One region of the Pseudomonas sp. SK3(2021) genome, then DNA from elsewhere that is predicted to be linked to it. Evidence: predicted binding sites of a transcription regulator. Region 1 holds the regulator's gene; the other holds the start of a gene.
The links. Region 1 encodes FliA, which starts transcription of late flagellar genes. Its sites were predicted from a motif close to CTAAAGTTTNNNNNNNNNNNGCCGNTAA; they were not measured.
Positions count from the first base shown of each region.

Region 2: flgM (flagellar biosynthesis anti-sigma factor FlgM) is a predicted target of FliA. The motif match lies at 1,935-1,962, and genes of this name have one in related genera.

Region 1 is NZ_CP061943.1:1,993,492-2,008,118, reverse strand. It holds gene IF690_RS09100 (ParA family protein) at 1-649, opposite strand, end outside; gene motD (flagellar motor protein MotD) at 700-1,584, opposite strand; gene IF690_RS09090 (flagellar motor protein) at 1,595-2,335, opposite strand; gene IF690_RS09085 (protein-glutamate methylesterase/protein-glutamine glutaminase) at 2,335-3,459, opposite strand; gene IF690_RS09080 (chemotaxis protein CheA) at 3,509-5,788, opposite strand; gene IF690_RS09075 (protein phosphatase CheZ) at 5,816-6,604, opposite strand; gene IF690_RS09070 (chemotaxis response regulator CheY) at 6,635-7,006, opposite strand; gene fliA (RNA polymerase sigma factor FliA) at 7,166-7,906, opposite strand; gene fleN (flagellar synthesis regulator FleN) at 7,903-8,733, opposite strand; gene flhF (flagellar biosynthesis GTPase FlhF) at 8,852-10,168, opposite strand; gene flhA (flagellar biosynthesis protein FlhA) at 10,180-12,309, opposite strand; gene flhB (flagellar biosynthesis protein FlhB) at 12,547-13,683, opposite strand; gene fliR (flagellar biosynthetic protein FliR) at 13,687-14,469, opposite strand; gene fliQ (flagellar biosynthesis protein FliQ) at 14,473-14,627, opposite strand, start outside.
Region 2 is NZ_CP061943.1:5,011,465-5,015,239, forward strand. It holds gene cheR (protein-glutamate O-methyltransferase CheR) at 1-36, opposite strand, end outside; gene IF690_RS21920 (chemotaxis protein CheV) at 81-1,013, opposite strand; gene flgA (flagellar basal body P-ring formation chaperone FlgA) at 1,088-1,849, shown strand; gene flgM (flagellar biosynthesis anti-sigma factor FlgM) at 2,000-2,320, shown strand; gene IF690_RS21935 (flagella synthesis protein FlgN) at 2,371-2,838, shown strand; gene IF690_RS21940 (flagellar brake protein) at 2,934-3,680, shown strand; gene IF690_RS21945 (MFS transporter) at 3,739-3,775, opposite strand, start outside.

The DNA.
Region 1 (14,627 bases):
GGATGTAGCCCTGCCAGATCTCATCCGGGAACTTGTCGCGCAACACCCGCAAGGTGCCCAGGGACGCCTGGGTCCGGCGGTCGAACAGGGTCGGCACGATGCTGAACGGCAGCGCCTGTTTGCGCGAGCGGTTGATCATCGCCAAGGTATTGACCATGCGCTCCAGGCCCTTGACCGCCAGGTGCTCGGTCTGCACCGGGATCACCAGTTGCTGGCTCGCCGCCAAGGCATTGACCATCAGCACGCCGAGCAACGGCGGACTGTCGATCACCGCATAGTCGAAATCCTGCCACAGCTGCGCCAGGCTCTTGGCGATCACCAGGCCCAGGCCGCTCTGCCCCGGCGACTGGCGCTCCAGGGTGGCCAGCGCGGTGCTCGATGGCAGCAGGGAAATACGTTCGTCGCTGGTCGACAGCAGCAACTGCCCGGGCAAGCCCTCGGGGACGCTGCCCTTGTGCAGGAACAGGTCGTAGTTACTGTGTTCCAGGCTGTCGGGGTCATAGCCGAAATAGCTGGTCATGGAGCCGTGGGGGTCGAGATCGACCACGACCACGCGCTTGCCCGCCTCGGCCAGCAACCCGGCTAAAGCGATGGAACTGGTGGTCTTACCGACGCCACCCTTTTGATTGGCAACTGCCCAGACTCTCATTCAGATTGTTCCTCCCGGCAGGCGCGGGCCGACCGAGAAATAGCACCCAGTTATAAAGCCGGTGACGGAGAATTGACGGCACTCTCGCGTCCCGGCGTCTTGACTGGCGTAGGTGCAGTTTGTGTGCCAGCCCGCTTCAATGCCGCATCCGGTGTTGCATGGGCGGTGCCGGTGCCTGTCAGGCTGCGGCGTACATCGAGATTGCGCGACACCACCAGCACCACCCGACGGTTGCGGGCGCGGCCATCGGCCGTCGCGTTATTGGCTACCGGCTGGAACTCGCCGTAGCCGACCGACGCCAGGCGCTGCGGATTGACCCCCTGCATCGCCAGCATCCGCACGATGCTCGCCGAACGGGCCGACGACAGTTCCCAGTTGGTCGGGTACTGCGCGGTCTGGATCGGCTGGTTGTCGGTAAAACCCTCGACGTGAATCGGGTTGTCGAAGGGTTTGAGGATCGCCGCCACCTTGTCGATGATGTTGAACGCCAGGTCGCTGGGCATCGCATCGCCGCTGCCGAACAACAGGCTGGAGTTGAGTTCGATCTCGACCCACAGCTCATTGCCGCGCACGGTCATCTGGTTGGAGCTGATCAGGTCGCCAAAGGCCGCACTGATATCGTCGGCGATGCTTTTCAGCGGGTCGCTGGCACCAGCGATACCGGCGTCGGTCTGTTCGCTGTCCTTGACCAGCGGCTTGGCCGGGGTCACGGTATGGGGCCGCTCCTCACCGATGGGAATCGGCTTGAGGGCGCGATCCGAGTCGGTGAACACGCCAATCAACGCTTCGGAAATGACCTTGTACTTGCCCTCGTTGATCGAGGAGATCGAGTACATGACCACGAAAAAGGCGAACAGCAAGGTGATGAAGTCCGCGTAGGACACCAACCAGCGTTCATGATTGACGTGTTCCTCATGCCGGCGACGACGTGACATGGCTATTCCCTTAGTCCATGAAGCCTTGCAGCTTCAACTCAATGGAACGAGGGTTTTCACCTTCGGCAATCGACAGGATTCCTTCAAGCAACATTTCGCGATAACGCGACTGCCGCAAGGCTATGGACTTGAGCTTGGCGGCGATCGGCAGCAACACCAGGTTGGCGCTGGCCACACCGTAGATGGTCGCGACGAAGGCCACCGCGATACCGCTGCCCAGCTGCGACGGGTCGGCCAGGTTGCCCATGACATGGATCAGGCCCATGACCGCACCGATGATGCCGATGGTCGGCGCGTAGCCGCCCATGCTTTCAAAGACCTTGGCCGCTTCGATGTCGCGGCTTTCCTGGGTGTAGAAATCCACTTCCAGGATGCTGCGGATGGACTCCGGCTCGGCGCCGTCCACCAGCAGTTGCAAGCCCTTGCGCGAGTAGGTGTCGGGCTCGGCATCCGCCACGCCTTCCAGGCCCAGCAGGCCTTCCTTGCGGGCGGTCAGGCTCCAGTTGACGACGCGGTCGATGCCGCCGGGCAGGTCGACCCGCGGCGGAAACAGGATCCAGCCGAGGATCTGCATGGCCCGCTTGAAGGCGCTCAACGGCGACTGCAGCAACGCCGCGCCGATGGTCCCGCCCAACACGATCAGCGCCGCCGGACCATTGGCCAGGGCCGACAGATGACCGCCTTCCAGGTAGTTGCCACCGATGATGGCGACGAACGCCATGATGATCCCGATGAGGCTTAGAACATCCATCAGAGACAAGCCTCGACCAGGTGCTTGCCGATCTCGTCCAGGCCGTACACCGCATCCGCCAGCTCCGCCTTGACGATCGCCATCGGCATCCCGTAGATCACGCAACTCGCCTCATCCTGGGCCCAGACCGCGCTACCGCCCTGCTTGAGCAGGCGCGCGCCTTCGCGACCGTCGGCGCCCATGCCGGTGAGCACCACCGCCAGAACTTTGTCGCCGTAGGACTTGGCCGCCGAACCGAAGGTGATGTCCACGCACGGCTTGTAGTTCAGGCGCTCGTCGCCCGGGAGGATTTTCACCGCGCCACGGCCGTCGACCATCATCTGCTTGCCACCAGGAGCCAGCAATGCCAGGCCCGGACGCAGGATGTCGCCATCCTCGGCTTCCTTGACGCTGATCCGGCAGAGCTTGTCCAGGCGTTCGGCGAACGCCTTGGTGAAGGCCGCCGGCATGTGCTGGATCAGCACGATCGGCGCCGGGAAGTTGGCCGGCAACTGGGTCAGCACCCGCTGCAGGGCCACCGGACCACCGGTGGAGGTACCGATGGCCACCAGCTTGTAGGCCTTGCGCTTGGGCGCTGGCGACGACGCGCCGGCGGCCGGCGTACGGGCGGCAATCGGTGCCGGAGCCGGACGCGCCGGGGCCGTGCCACTGAAACTGCCAGGGCTCGATGGCGCAGGGGCCGCTGCCGGCAGTGGCGCCGGCGCACTGTAGCTGCTGAAACGACGGTTACTGCGCGAGATGCTGTGGACCTTCTCGCACAGCAGTTGCTTGACCTTCTCCGGATTGCGCGAGATGTCTTCGAAATTCTTCGGCAGGAAATCCACCGCGCCGGCATCCAGCGCATCCAGGGTCACCCGGGCGCCTTCATGGGTCAGCGAGGAGAACATCAACACCGGCGTCGGGCAGCGCTGCATGATGTGCCGCACCGCCGTGATGCCATCCATCATCGGCATCTCGTAGTCCATGGTGATCACGTCCGGCTTGAGCGCCAGCGCCTGATCGATCGCCTCTCTGCCGTTGGTCGCGGTACCGACGACCTGGATATTGATATCCGCTGAAAGAATTTCCGAGACGCGGCGGCGGAAGAACCCCGAATCGTCCACCACCAGGACCTTGACTGCCATAAACACTCCGTTAGGCGGGGCAAGGCAAATGGCCCCGCCCCTCCGGTATTCAAATACGCCGTGCGGCGTAACGCTTGAGCATGCTCGGAACATCGAGAATCAGTGCGATGCGGCCGTCACCGGTGATGGTGGCGCCAGACATGCCCGGAGTTCCCTGGAGCATCTTGCCCAATGGCTTGATGACGACTTCTTCCTGGCCGACCAGTTGATCGACGACGAAGCCGATCCGCTGGGTGCCGACCGAAAGGATCACCACATGGCCTTCGCGCTGCTCTTCGTGAGCGGCGGAGCTGACCAGCCAGCGCTTGAGGTAGAACAGTGGCAACGCCTTGTCGCGGACGATCACCACCTCCTGGCCGTCGACCACGTTGGTGCGCGACAGGTCCAGGTGGAAGATTTCGTTGACGTTGACCAGCGGGAAGGCGAACGCCTGGTTGCCCAGCATCACCATCAGGGTCGGCATGATCGCCAGGGTCAGCGGCACCTTGATGACGATCTTCGACCCCTGGCCTTTGGTCGAGTAGATGTTGATCGAGCCGTTGAGCTGGGAAATCTTGGTCTTCACCACGTCCATGCCCACGCCGCGGCCGGATACATCGGAGATCTCGGTCTTGGTCGAGAAGCCCGGGGCGAAGATCAGGTTGTAGCACTCGGTGTCGCTCAGGCGATCGGCGGCATCCTTGTCCATCACCCCACGCTTGACCGCAATGGCGCGCAGGACATTCGGGTCCATGCCTTTGCCGTCATCGGAAATCGACAACAGGATGTGGTCGCCTTCCTGTTCGGCCGCCAGCACCACCTTGCCGCCACGGGGCTTGCCCGCCTCCTCGCGCTCTTCCGGCGACTCGATACCGTGGTCGACGGCGTTGCGCACCAAGTGCACCAGCGGGTCGGCCAGGGCCTCGACGAGGTTCTTGTCGAGGTCGGTCTCTTCGCCGACCAGCTCCAGGTTGATCTCTTTCTTGAGCTGGCGGGCCAGGTCGCGAACCAGGCGCGGGAAACGCCCGAAGACCTTCTTGATCGGCTGCATCCGGGTCTTCATCACCGCGGTCTGCAAGTCGGCCGTGACCACGTCGAGGTTCGACACGGCCTTGGACATGGCTTCGTCGCCGCTGTTGAGCCCCAGGCGCACCAGGCGGTTACGCACCAGTACCAGCTCGCCGACCATGTTCATGATTTCGTCCAGCCGCGCGGTATCGACCCGCACGGTGGTTTCGGCTTCGCTGACCGGCTTTTCCGCCGGGGCGGCAGCCGGAGCACGAGCAGGCGCCGGCGCAGCGGCGGCGGCTGGTTTCGGCGCTTCGACCTTGGCTTCGGCTTTCTTCGCTGCCGGCTTGGCGACGGCGGCAGGCGCCGAGGCCGTGACCGCCGTTGCGCTCCCCTTGGTCGCGGCGGCAGCAGGTACTTCAGAGAACTTGCCCTTGCCATGCAGCTCGTCGAGCAGGGATTCGAATTCCTGGTCGGTGATCAGGTCGCTACCGGCGGCAGCCGCGCTTGGCGCAGCCGGTGGTACCGCCGCTGCCACTGCGCAATCCAGCGCCTCTACCGCAAAGTTGCCCTTGCCGTGCAACTGATCCAGCAGCGCTTCGAATTCGTCATCGGTGATTTCGTCGCTGGCCGCGGCTTTTTCCGCCGCGGGCGCCGTGGCCGAAGGTGCCACCGCATCCGGTGCGAACTGACCCTTGCCATGCAATTGATCGAGCAGCGACTCGAACTCGGCGTCGGTAATTTCGTCGCTGGCCGCTTCGCCACCGGTCGCGGGCGCAACGGGGGCAACAGCGGCCGGGGCTTCGGCCTCGGCCTTGGCGGCATTGAGAGAATCGAGCAACTGCTCGAACTCGCTGTCGGTAATATCGCCGGACTCGCTTTCGGCCGATTCGGCAACGCTTTCAACAACTGCCTCAACCTCGGCCACCGGCGCGGCGACCTCCTCGGCTCCGGCAGGCTCGGCCAGGCGGGCCAGGGCAGCCAGCAACTCCGGGGTGGCGGCGGTGATCTCGGTACGCTCGCGCACCTGGCCGAACATGCCGTTCACCGCGTCCAGCGCTTCGAGCACCACGTCCATCAGTTCCGCGTCGACGCGACGCTCACCCTTGCGCAGGATGTCGAACACGTTTTCGGCGATGTGGCAGCACTCCACCAGCTCGTTGAGCTGGAGGAAGCCGGCGCCCCCTTTTACAGTGTGAAAACCGCGAAAAATTGCGTTGAGCAGATCCGCATCGTCCGGCCGGCTTTCCAGCTCGACCAGTTGTTCGGACAGTTGCTCTAGAATCTCGCCGGCCTCAACCAGAAAATCCTGGAGGATTTCTTCATCGGCGCCGAAGCTCATTAATGGGTGCTCCTACTAGGTCTGAGCCTAAAATCCAAGGCTGGAAAGCAAATCGTCGACATCGTCCTGACCGGATACAACGTCTTCACGTTTATCGGCATGAATCTGCGGACCTTCACCCTTGGCCAGATGTTTTTGCGGATCTTTTTCAGCAAGGATCGATTCACGGTCATGTTCGATGCCGGCAAAACGATCGACTTGGCTGGCCATCAGGACCAGCTTGAGCAGGTTGCTCTCGACTTCGGTGACCAACTGGGTCACGCGCTTGATCACCTGACCGGTCAGGTCCTGGTAGTCCTGCGCCAGCAGAATGTCGTTGAGGTTGCTCGATACCGCGCGCGTCTCTTGCTCGCTGCGGGTCAGGAAACCGTCCACCCGGCGGGCCAGGTCGCGGAACTCCTCGGCGCCCAGTTCGCGGCGCATGAAACGTCCCCAGTCGGCGCTCAGGGCCTGGGCTTCGCTGCTCAGGCCATTGACCAACGGGGTGGCGCTCTCGACCAGATCCATGGTGCGGTTGGCCGCGGCCTCGGTCAGCCTGACCACATAAGACAGGCGCTCGGTGGCATCCGTGATCTGTGAAACTTCCTCGGCTTGCGGCATATGCGGGTCAATCTGGAAATTGACGATGGCGCTATGCAGCTCGCGGGTGAGCTTGCCGACTTCCTGGTACAGGCCGCGGTCACGGGTCTGGTTGAGCTCATGGATCAGTTGCACGGCTTCGCCGAACTTGCCTTTTTCGAGGCTGTCGACCAGTTCGAGTGCGTGTTTTTTCAGGGTCGATTCGAAATCGCCCAATGAAGATTCGTTGTGCTCCATAGCTCCCCCGTGGCGGAATGGTTCCACATCTCAACCGATGCGTTCGAAGATCTTCTCGATCTTTTCTTTCAACGCCTGGGCCGTGAAGGGCTTGACCACATAGCCGTTTACGCCGGCCTGGGCAGCTTCGATGATCTGTTCGCGCTTGGCTTCAGCGGTCACCATGAGTACCGGCAGGTGCTTGAGTTTTTCATCGGCGCGCACATGGCGCAGCAGATCGATACCGGTCATGCCAGGCATGTTCCAGTCCGTTACCAGAAAGTCGATGCTCCCACTGTTGAGGACCGGAATGGCGGTGGTGCCATCGTCAGCCTCGACCGTGTTGGTGAACCCCAGGTCACGCAACAGGTTTTTTATGATCCGCCGCATCGTTGAGAAGTCATCAACGATGAGGATTTTCATGTTCTTGTCCAATTCGACCTCCAAGCAGTCTTAAACGCGTCCAGCACCTGAACGCGCCATTCAATCAATCAGGCAGAGCACTCAACGACTGCATGGAATACACACCGCAAGACCGGCAACGTCGTGCCAGTCTCGTTCGCAGTGTCCCCACACTGCCTGTCAGCGCGCTCGCCACTCCCCCAAACGCCCCCGCAAACGGGCCGCGCACTGGCTGTGTAACTGGCTGACCCGCGATTCGCTGACTCCCAGGACCTCACCGATTTCCTTGAGGTTCAGCTCTTCGTCGTAGTACAGCGCCAAGACCAGTCGCTCACGCTCCGGCAAATTGGCAATCGCGTCCGCCAGCGCGGCCTGGAAACGTTCGTCCTCCAGGTCGCGCGACGGCTCGAGATGAGCACTCGCGCCATCCTCATGCAGCCCTTCATGCTCGCCGTCCTGCAACAGGTCGTCGAAGCTGAACAGGCGACTGCCCAAGGTGTCGTTCAAAATCCCGTAATAATCGTCGAGACTCAATTGAAGTTCGGCCGCAACTTCATGATCTTTAGCGTCACGACCGGTTTTAGCTTCAATTGCGCGAATGGCATCGCTCACCATCCGGGTATTGCGATGTACCGAACGCGGCGCCCAGTCACCTTTACGGACCTCATCGAGCATCGCACCACGGATACGGATACCCGCGTACGTCTCGAAACTCGCGCCCTTGCTCGCGTCGTACTTGGTCGACACTTCGAGCAGGCCGATCATCCCGGCCTGGATCAGGTCTTCGACCTGGACACTGGCCGGCAGGCGCGCCAGCAGGTGATAGGCAATACGCTTGACCAGGGGCGCATAACGCTCGATCAATTCGTACTGGCTGTCACGTGCCGACTTTTTGTAAAGGTTGTAGCCGCTGGCGCTCATAGCACCGGTCCCGCTGTCTGATGCACTAGCCGCTCGACGAAAAATTCCAGATGCCCACGTGGGTTGGCCGGCAACGGCCAGGTATCGACTTTCTGCGCGATGGCCTTGAACGCCAGCGAGCATTTCGAACGCGGAAACGCCTCATAGACCGCACGCTGCTTTTGCACGGCCTTGCGCACGCATTCGTCGTAAGGCACGGCGCCGACATATTGTAGGGCCACGTCCAGGAAGCGATCCGTGACCTTGGTCAACTTGGCGAACAGGTTGCGCCCTTCCTGCGGGCTCTGCGCCATGTTGGCGAGCACACGGAAGCGGTTCATGCCGTAGTCGCGGTTGAGCAGCTTGATCAGCGCGTAGGCGTCGGTGATCGAGGTCGGTTCGTCGCAGACCACCAGCAAGACTTCCTGCGCGGCGCGGACGAAGCTGACCACCGAGTCACCGATGCCGGCAGCGGTGTCGATCACCAGCACATCGAGATTGTCGCCGATGTCGCTGAAGGCCTGGATCAGGCCGGCATGCTGGGCCGGGCTCAGATGAACCATGCTCTGGGTGCCGGACGCCGCCGGCACGATACGGATTCCACCCGGCCCCTGCAGCAGCACATCGCGCAGCTCGCAGCGGCCCTCGATCACGTCGGCGAGGGTCCGTTTGGGGGTCAGTCCCAATAGCACGTCGACGTTAGCCAGACCCAGGTCGGCGTCCAGCAGCATGACGCGCCGGCCGAGCTCCGCTAGGGCCAGGGACAAGTTCACTGACACGTTAGTCTTGCCGACGCCACCCTTGCCGCCGGTCACCGCGATCACCTGTACGGGATGCATGCTGCCCATGTTCTTTCTTTACCTTGTCTTACTTAGACGGGGCCACATAACTGGCTGCGCGTTCACCAACGGAACAATGCCTGGCAGACCATCGATGTAGGTACATTGCAATCTTTTCATGATTCCCTCAGCCAACCCGCTTGGTCGGGTTGTGGTAGAGGTCAGCGAACATGTCAGCCATGGCTTCTTCGCTGGGTTCTTCCTGCATCTGCACGCTCACCGCACGACTGACCAGCTGATGACGGCGCGGCAAGTGCAGATCGTCCGGAATCCGCGGGCCATCGGTCAGATAGGCAACGGGGAGTTCGTGACTGATCGCCAGGCTCAACACCTCACCAAGGCTGGCGGTTTCATCCAGTTTAGTCAGGATGCAGCCGGCCAGCCCGCAACGCTTGTAGCTGTGGTACGCGGCGGTTAGAACCTGTTTCTGGCTGGTGGTTGCCAATACCAGATAATTTTTTGCCCTGATCCCGCGTCCGGCCAGACTTTCCAGCTGCATGCGCAGGGCCGGGTCGCTGGCTTGCAGGCCGGCGGTGTCGATCAGCACCACGCGTTTGCGCAGCAGCGGATCGAGGGCTTGCGCCAGGGACTGGCCCGGGTCGACATGGGTCACCGAGACGTTGAGGATCCGGCCCAGGGTCTTGAGCTGCTCCTGGGCGCCGATGCGGTAGCTGTCCATGCTCACCAGCGCGATGTTCTGCGCGCCGTACTTGAGCACGTAGCGGGCGGCCAGCTTGGCCAGGGTGGTGGTCTTGCCCATGCCGGCGGGGCCGACCATGGCGATCACTCCACCCTCTTCCAATGGCTCGACTTCCGGGGTCACGATCATCCGCGCCAGGTGGGCCAGGAGCATGCGCCAGGCCTGGCGGGGCTCGTCGATTTCAGTGATCAGCGCCAGCAGGTCGCGGGCCAGCGGACCGGACAAGCCGATACGCTGCAGGCGCCGCCACAGGTTGGCCTGCTCGGGCCGGCTGCCTTGCAGCTGGCTCCAGGCCAGGGAACCGAGCTGGACTTCCAGCAGCTCGCGCAAGCCGTTGAGTTCAAAACGCATCGAGTCCAGTGCCCGCTGATCGACAGCCGGCGCGGCGGCCACCGGAGCCGGGCGATGGGGCTCGCTGAACGTCGGTTCGATCAGCGGCTCGGCGGCGGTCAGCGGCAGGCCGGCGAACAGCTGGCGATTGGTGCTGCCATCGCCATCGCCACGCAGGCTCAGTTCCGCCTGGGCGGTGACGATGCGCGACTGAGTCTTGCGCAGTTCGTCCTCGAGCTCCATGTTCGGAACCCGCGGCGCCAGCGCCGACAGCTTGTAATCCAGGGCAGCCGTCAGCTCGACACCGCCAGCGATGCGGCGATTGCCAATGATGGCGGCGTCGGCGCCCAGCTCATCACGAACCAGCTTCATGGCCTGACGCATATCGGCGGCGAAAAAACGCTTAACTTGCATAACCCACTACCTCAGCCGTTGGGCCCTACTGTCGCAACGATGGTCACTTGCTTGTTGTCAGGGATTTCCTGATAAGCCAACACGTGCAAGCCCGGGACCGCCAGGCGCCCGAACCGCGAGAGCATCGCGCGGACCGGACCGGCTACCAGCAGAATCACCGGTTGACCTTGCATTTCCTGGCGCTGCGCAGCTTCGATCAACGAACGCTGCAGCTTTTCAGCCATGCTTGGCTCCAACAGAACCCCCTCTTCCGAGCCCTGTCCTGCCTTCTGCAGACTGTTGAGCAAAATCTGTTCCAACCTGGGCTCCAAGGTGATCACAGGCAGCTCGGACTCAGTCCCTACAATGCTTTGCACGATGGCGCGTGACAATCCGACGCGCACCGCGGCCACCAAAGCGGCAGTATCTTGACTCTTGGCGGCATTGTTCGCGATGGCCTCGGCAATGCTGCGGATATCGCGCACCGGCACCTGTTCGGCCAGCAGCGCCTGCAACACCTTGAGCAACTGGGACAACGAGAGAACGCCCGGCACCAGCTCTTCCGCCAGCTTCGGCGAGCCCTTGGCCAGCAGTTGCAGGAGCTGCTGGACTTCTTCGTGGCCGATCAGCTCGCTGGAGTGCTTGTAGAGAATCTGGTTGAGGTGGGTGGCGACCACGGTACTGGCGTCGACCACGGTGTAGCCCAGCGACTGCGCCTGGGCGCGCTGGCTGATCTCGATCCACACCGCCTCCAGGCCGAAGGCCGGATCTTTGGCGGTGATACCGTTGAGCGTGCCATAGACCTGCCCCGGATTGATCGCCAGCTCGCGATCCGGGTAAATCTCGGCCTCGGCCAGGATCACCCCCATCAGCGTCAGCCGGTAAGCACTGGGCGCCAGGTCGAGGTTGTCACGAATATGCACGGTCGGCATGAGGAAGCCCAGGTCCTGGGACAGCTTCTTGCGCACGCCCTTGATCCGCGCCAGCAGTTGCCCACCCTGGTTGCGGTCCACCAGGGGAATCAGCCGATAGCCGACTTCCAGGCCGATCATGTCGATCTGGGTCACGTCATCCCAGCCCAGCTCCTTGGTTTCCATGGCGCGGGCCGGCGAAGGCAGCAGTTCCTGCTGGCGCTTGACCTCTTCCAGCGCCTTGACCCTGACCACGTTCTGGCGCCTCCAGAACAGGTACGCGGCGCCGGCCGCCAGGGCCGCCATGCTCAGGAAGGAAAAGTGCGGCATGCCCGGCACCAGGCCCATCACCGCCATCAGGCCGGCGGCGACGGCCAGGGCCCGGGGCGAGGCGAACATCTGCCGGTTGATCTGCTTGCCCATGTCTTCGGAACCGGAAGCACGGGTCACCATGATCGCGGCCGCGGTGGACAGCAACAGCGATGGCAATTGCGCCACCAAACCGTCACCGATGGTCAGCAAGGCGTAGACCCGACCGGCATCGCCGAAGGACATGTGGTGCTGGAAGATACCGACCGCCATGCCGCCGATCAGGTTGATGAACAGAATCAGCAGGCCGGCGATGGCGTCACCACGGACGAACTTGCTGGCACCGTCCATGGAACCGTAGAACTCGGCTTCCTGGGCCACTTCCTGGCGCCGCGCCTTGGCCTGGGCCTGGTCGATCAGGCCGGCGTTGAGGTCGGCGTCGATGGCCATCTGCTTGCCCGGCATCGCATCGAGGGTGAAACGCGCGCTCACCTCGGAAATCCGCCCGGCCCCCTTGGTCACCACCACGAAGTTGATGATCATCAGGATCGCGAACACCACGATACCGACCACGTAGTTACCGCCGATCACCACCTCGCCGAAGGCCTGGATCACCTTGCCGGCGGCAGCGTGACCGTCCTGGCCGTGGAGCATCACCACCCGCGTGGAAGCCACGTTCAGCGCCAGGCGCAGCAGGGTCGCCACCAGCAGGATGGTCGGGAATACCGCGAAATCCAGCGGCCGCAGGGCATACACGCAGACCAGCAGGACAACGATCGACAGGGCGATGTTGAAGGTAAAGAACACGTCCAGCAGGAACGGTGGCACCGGCAGCATCATCATGGCCAGCATGACCAGCAGCAACAGCGGCACACCCAGGTTCCCCCGACTGAGGTCAGCCAGGTTAGTGCGAGCCGTACTGATTAACTGAGAGCGATCCACCGGTATTCCCCGTTCCCTTGAAGCAAACTTTTGACGCCTGGAAGCGGCGCAGGGCGGGTATTGCAAGAAGCCTTCCAACTTTGGCCTGGAAGGAAAACTGATTTATGGCGTTGCGCCATCAGTCGTCATAAAAGGCGCTTTCAGCGCCATCGCGAGCAAGCTCGCTCCTACAGGCCGGGCGTGAATTCTGCAGGAGCGAGCTTGCTCGCGATAACGTCGGCACAGCCAACGCCGACCTCAGGCATCGCGACGCAAATCCGGTGGAATCGGCAGGTCCTTGAGCGGATCGGGGCGCTTGCCCTTGCCGGCGCGGTGCTGGCGAATCTGATAGACATACGCCAGCACCTGGGCCACCGCCAGATAGAGCCCGGCGGGGATTTCCTGCTCCAGTTCGGTGGAGTAGTAGATCGAACGCGCCAACGCCGGCGACTCCAGCAACAGCACTTCGTTGGCCACGGCGATCTCGCGGATCTTCAGCGCCAGGAAATCACTGCCCTTGGCCAGCAACACCGGCGCCCCGCCCTTCTCGGCGTCGTACTTGAGCGCCACGGCGTAGTGGGTCGGGTTGGTGATGACCACGTCCGCCTCGGGAATCGCCGCCATCATCCGCCGCTGCGACATCTCGCGCTGGACCTGGCGAATCCGCTGCTTGACCTCCGGACGCCCTTCCTGGTCCTTGTGCTCGTCCCGCACTTCCTGCTTGGTCATCAGCAGTTTCTTGTAGCTCTGGTACAGCTGCACCGGCACGTCCACCGCGGCGATCAGGATCAGCCCGCAGGCCATCCACAAGGTGCTCCAGGCCACTACTTGCACGCTATGGATGATCGCTTGCTCCAGCGGTTCATGGGCGATCCGCAGCAGGTCGTCGATATCCGAGGACAGCACCGACAAAGCCACGATCAGGATCACCACGAACTTGGCGAAGGCCTTGAGCAACTCGATCAGCGAAGTCGGTGACACCATGCGCTTTATGCCGCTGAGCGGGTTCATGCGACTGAACTTGGGCGCCAGGCTCTTGGTCGTAAACAACCAGCCGCCCAAGGAGATAGGACCTATGAGCGCCGCCAGCACCAAGGGCAGCAGGATCGGCATCGAGGCGATAATCGCGATCTTGCCCGAATGCAGCAGGTACAGGCCCATGGCGCCAGGGCTGAGCAGCACCTCGCGCGGCAGGGAGAAATTCAGGCGCATGATTTCCAGCAGGTCTTGCGCCACCCCCGCCCCGTAGATCAGCAGGCCGGCAGCCCCGATCATCATGATCGCCAGGGTGTTGAGCTCTTTGGAGCGGGCAATCTCGCCCTTTTCCCGGGAGTCCTTTTTACGCTTCTCCGTGGGGTCTTCTGTCTTGTCCTGACCGCTCTCGCTCTCAGCCATGGTTCAACGCGCCTGTGCCAGGTTGCGCAGCAACTGCAAGGCCTCGACGGCCAGCGGTTGGTACTGGTTGAGAATGTCGCCCAGGCTGACCCAGAAAATCCCCAGGCCCAGCACCAGGGTCAACGGAAAACCGATGGAAAAAATGTTCAGCTGCGGCGCCGCCCGGGTCATCACGCCAAAGGCGATGTTCACCACCAGCAGCGCAGTGATCGCCGGCAATACCAGCAACAGCGCGGCCCCCAGCACCCAGCCGAGCTTGCCGGCGACTTCCCAGAAGTGGTTGACCAGCAGCGCACTGCCCACCGGCAAGGTGGTGAAGCTCTCGGTCAGCACCTCGAAAACCACCAGATGACCGTTCATGCCAAGAAACAGCAAGGTCACCAGCATGGTCAGGAACTGTCCGATCACCGCCGTCGAAACGCCGTTGGTGGGGTCGACCATGGACGCGAAACCCATGCCCATCTGTATCGAAATGATCTGCCCGGCGATCACAAAAGCCTGGAAGAACAGCTGCAAGGCGAAGCCGAACAGGGCGCCGATGATGATCTGTTCGGCAATCAGCAGCAGCCCGCCGAGGTCCAGCGCATTGACCGCCGGCATGGGCGGCAGGCCCGGCACCACCACGACGGTGATGGCCAGGGTGAAATACAGGCGGATACGGGTCGGCACCAGGGCCGTGCCGAAGACCGGCATGGTCATCAAGACGGCGCCGATACGGAACAGCGGCAGCATGAAGCTCGCGACCCAGGTGCTGATCTGCGTATCGGTAAGCGCCAGCAGAGACATGATTCAGCCGATCAACTGCGGAATACTGCCGTACAGCCGCAGGATGTATTCCATGAAGGTCTGCACCAGCCAGGGGCCGGCGACAATCAGCGTCACCAGCATCACCAGCAGGCGCGGCAGGAAGCTCAGGGTCTGTTCGTTGATCTGGGTGGCGGCCT
Region 2 (3,775 bases), 3.0 Mb from region 1:
CCGGAACTGTTCGAAATCCAAATTACCCGTAGACAATGATGCCGCCTCTTAAATCGTGTGACCGCCAGGGATCGATATCCCTAGCTGTTATCTGCTGCTTTGATCCGGTCGACAACCCGGGATGCCAGGTCATCAGGACGAAACTTGGCAAGGAAGTCATCGGCACCGACCTTCTTCACCATCGCCTGATTGAATACACCTGACAACGAAGTATGCAGGATGATGTGCAGCTTTTGCATGCGTGGATCGTTGCGTATTTCGGCCGTGAGGGTGTAGCCGTCCATCTCCGGCATCTCGATGTCGGAGATCATCATCAGAAACTCTTCTTCAGGTTTCTTGCCCTCGTCGACCAGCTTGCGCAGGTAATCCAGCGCCTGTCGGCCGTCGTTCAGGGCCACCACTTCGACCCCCACGGTCTGCAGGCAACGCGTGACCTGCTTGCGCGCCACCGACGAGTCATCGACCGTCAGCACCCGCAGCGAAACCGCCTTGTGCTGAGTCTCGACATCCACCACGCCCACCGAAATCGTCTCGGGTGTCGGCGCGACCTCGGCCAGCACCTTCTCGACGTCGATGATTTCCACCAACTGATTGTCGACCCGCGTCACCGCCGTCAGGTAGTGATCGCGCCCCGTCCCCTTGGGTGGCGGATGGATCTCCTCCCAGTTCATGTTGACGATGCGCTCGACCGACCGCACCAGAAACCCCTGGGTCTTGGTGTTGTACTCAGTGATGATGACAAACGGGTTGCTCAGATCCTGCAATCCGCCTGAACCGGTGGCCATCGCCAGGTCCAGGATCGGAATGGTCGCCCCTCGAATATTCGCGACTCCGCACACCACAGGACTGGATTTGGGCATCAACGTCAGCTTGGGGCATTGCAGCACCTCCCGAACCTTGAACACGTTGATCCCATAGAGCTGCTGCCCGTCAAGACGGAACAACAACAGCTCAAGGCGATTCTGCCCTACCAGTTGCGTGCGCTGGTTCACCGAATCCATTACACCAGCCATGCCCAGACTCCCCAAAGCTCAAGATCCGACGCGCGTTCATCGCTAAACGGCACGGCGCTTGCTTTTTAACTGTTATGAACGCCAAAACGACATTTTCCCGACACCTGACATCAAACTACCGCAGATTGCTGTACGGGCTGTCGGCGTTGTTTTTTTTAAACCCTGGCCATCCTGCCGTTGCTGACTCGGTAACCCTGCCTGATCTACTTATCGGCGTCACTCAGGGGTTTCTTGAATTCACCGTAGAAGACTATCTGGCAACCAGTCAAACGCCTGGGCGCTACGAAATCCAGGTCAATCAGCTCGACCCACGGCTGCGCATGCCGCACTGCGACAAGGAATTGACAGCGACCCTGGAAAGCCCGGCGCAACCGCTGGGACGCGTGACCGTTCGTGTCCGCTGTGACGGCGCCTCGCCCTGGACCGTGTTCGTGCCCGCCCAGGTCAAGCTGTTCCGCGAAGTGGTGACCACCACCCGGCCGCTCAAGCGCGCCGGCATTATCAGCCCCGAAGACGTGATGCTGCGCGAGCGTGATATCGGCCAGATCAACCAGGGTTATCTGACTTCGGTGGACCAGGCCATCGGGCAGAAGCTTGTCCGCCCCATGGTCGCCGACCAACTCGTCACCCTGGTTCACCTGGAACAGGCGGAAGTGGTGCGCAAGGGCGATCAGGTGGTGATCTCCGCCCGCAGCGGTACGTTGAACGTGAAAATGCCTGGCGAAGCCTTGTCCAATGGCGGCATGAGCGAGCAGATACGGGTCAAGAACCTCAATTCACAACGGGTCATCAAAGCGCGGATCACCGCGCCGGGACAGGTGGAAGTCGCCATGTAGACGACTGGCGCTGTGCACTGTTGCCCCCTAAACTGTGGCCCATGCAGGGCAATAGCGGCGCGTGCGGGCTTATCGACATTTGAGCCTAAAGTTTTCCGGGGTATTGCCGAAAACAAGTCAAGCGTCCAAATACCCAGAGGCTTTTTTACCATGGTCATCGATTTCAGCCGTTTAAACAGTTCTCCCTCACTCACCGGTAGCACGCGCACCAGCGCCAGCAAGGAAACCGGCGACGCCGACAAGTCCGCGCCGCTGAACGTTCCGGCCGAACAGGCCAGCACCAGCGGGGAGTCGGTACACCTCAGCAATGAGGCTCAACAGTTGCAGAAGATCACTGACAAGCTGCGCGACCAGCCTGCCGTCGACAACGCCCGCGTGGCCGAGTTGAAGCAAGCGATTGCCGATGGCAGCTATAAAGTCGATAGCAACCGTGTAGCCAGCAAACTGCTCAATTTCGAAGCCCAGCGCTAGCCAATAAGGCCTGCGCCAGTTTTTTGGACGCTTAAAACCCAAGGCCATACATGCACGACACTAATCTGCTGCAACTGATCACTGACGACTTTGCTCCAGCTCAACAGTTGCTGGAATTGCTGCGCACCGAATCCCTTGCCCTGCACGGTCGCGACATGCCGCTGCTGGAAGAAATTCTTGCGCAGAAGCAAGCCCTGATCATTTTGCTCGAGCAGCATGGCCGCAAACGCAGCGAAATCCTTGCCAGCCTGAATCTTCCTGCCAGCCGCGCCGGCCTGGAGCAACTGGCCAGCCACTCTTCGGTTGGCGAGCAGTTGCTGACCCAGAGCGACGTACTGACCCAGATGCTTGCCGATTGCCAAGTGGCGAACGAACTCAACGGTCGCTCGATCCAGGTTCAACAGGCCACCACCGCCAATCAGTTGAAAATCCTCACCGGTGGCGAGCCTCCAGCCCTCTATGATGCCCGCGGTTCAACCGCCAAGCTGGCCAAGCCTCGCCCGCTTAGCCAGGCTTGACCCCAGAGATGAGCGCGCCCTATCAAGTCGCGGAACATGCTGGCAAAATGCTGGCTCTTGCGTGTAGTCGTATTTTGTCTGGAGATTGATGAACCGTGTTCAATGCCGTAAACGCAGAAGATGCGCCGCAGCCCCCCAAGGTGCTCGCCACCCCCTTGGAAATCAGCTCCACGCTGCGCTTGCTGCAAGACAGCCATGACCCGCTGATCATCACTTTCCACGAACGCAGCCAGCGCTTTCAAAGCTATCTGGTCGAAGTCGATCGTGACAGCAACATGATCGCCCTGGACGAAATGATCCCCCGCGATGGCGAACGCTTCATGCTCGCCGGCGAGCCGTTTCGCGTCGAAGGTTTTCACGAGGGCGTGCGCGTCGCCTGGGAAAGCAACGGCATCCCGACCATCGACGAATCCAATGGTGGGCGCTGCTACCGCGGCACCCTGCCGGACGAAGTGGTCTATCACCAGCGCCGCAATGCCTTTCGTGCTGCCCTGAAGCTGGCACAACTGGTCAGCATCGAGCTCGGTGGCGAAAAACTCAAGGCGCCGATCGCCGGCAAACTGCTGGATATCTCCGCCACCGGCTGCAAGCTGCGCTTCGAGGGCGACATCTCCAGCCGCCTGCAACTGGGCCAGGTCTACGAGCGCTTTATCGCCGCCCTGCCCTTCGGCAGCATGACCGCGCCAGTGGAACTGCGTTACCTGCACTACGAAGAGAAGATCGACACGACTTTCGCCGGCGTGCGCTTCCATAACATGAGCGGCCTGGTTCAACGCCAGGTCGAACGCTTTGTCTATCAGTTGCAACGCGAAGCCCGGCGCTTCGACAAAGACGACCTCTGAGATTCGCGGGTCGATAAAAACGGGCAGTCCCTTGCGGCGACTGCCCGTTTTTTTGTTTCTAGGGCCTGGCCCCACTGAACTGATCCGGCCTTGGC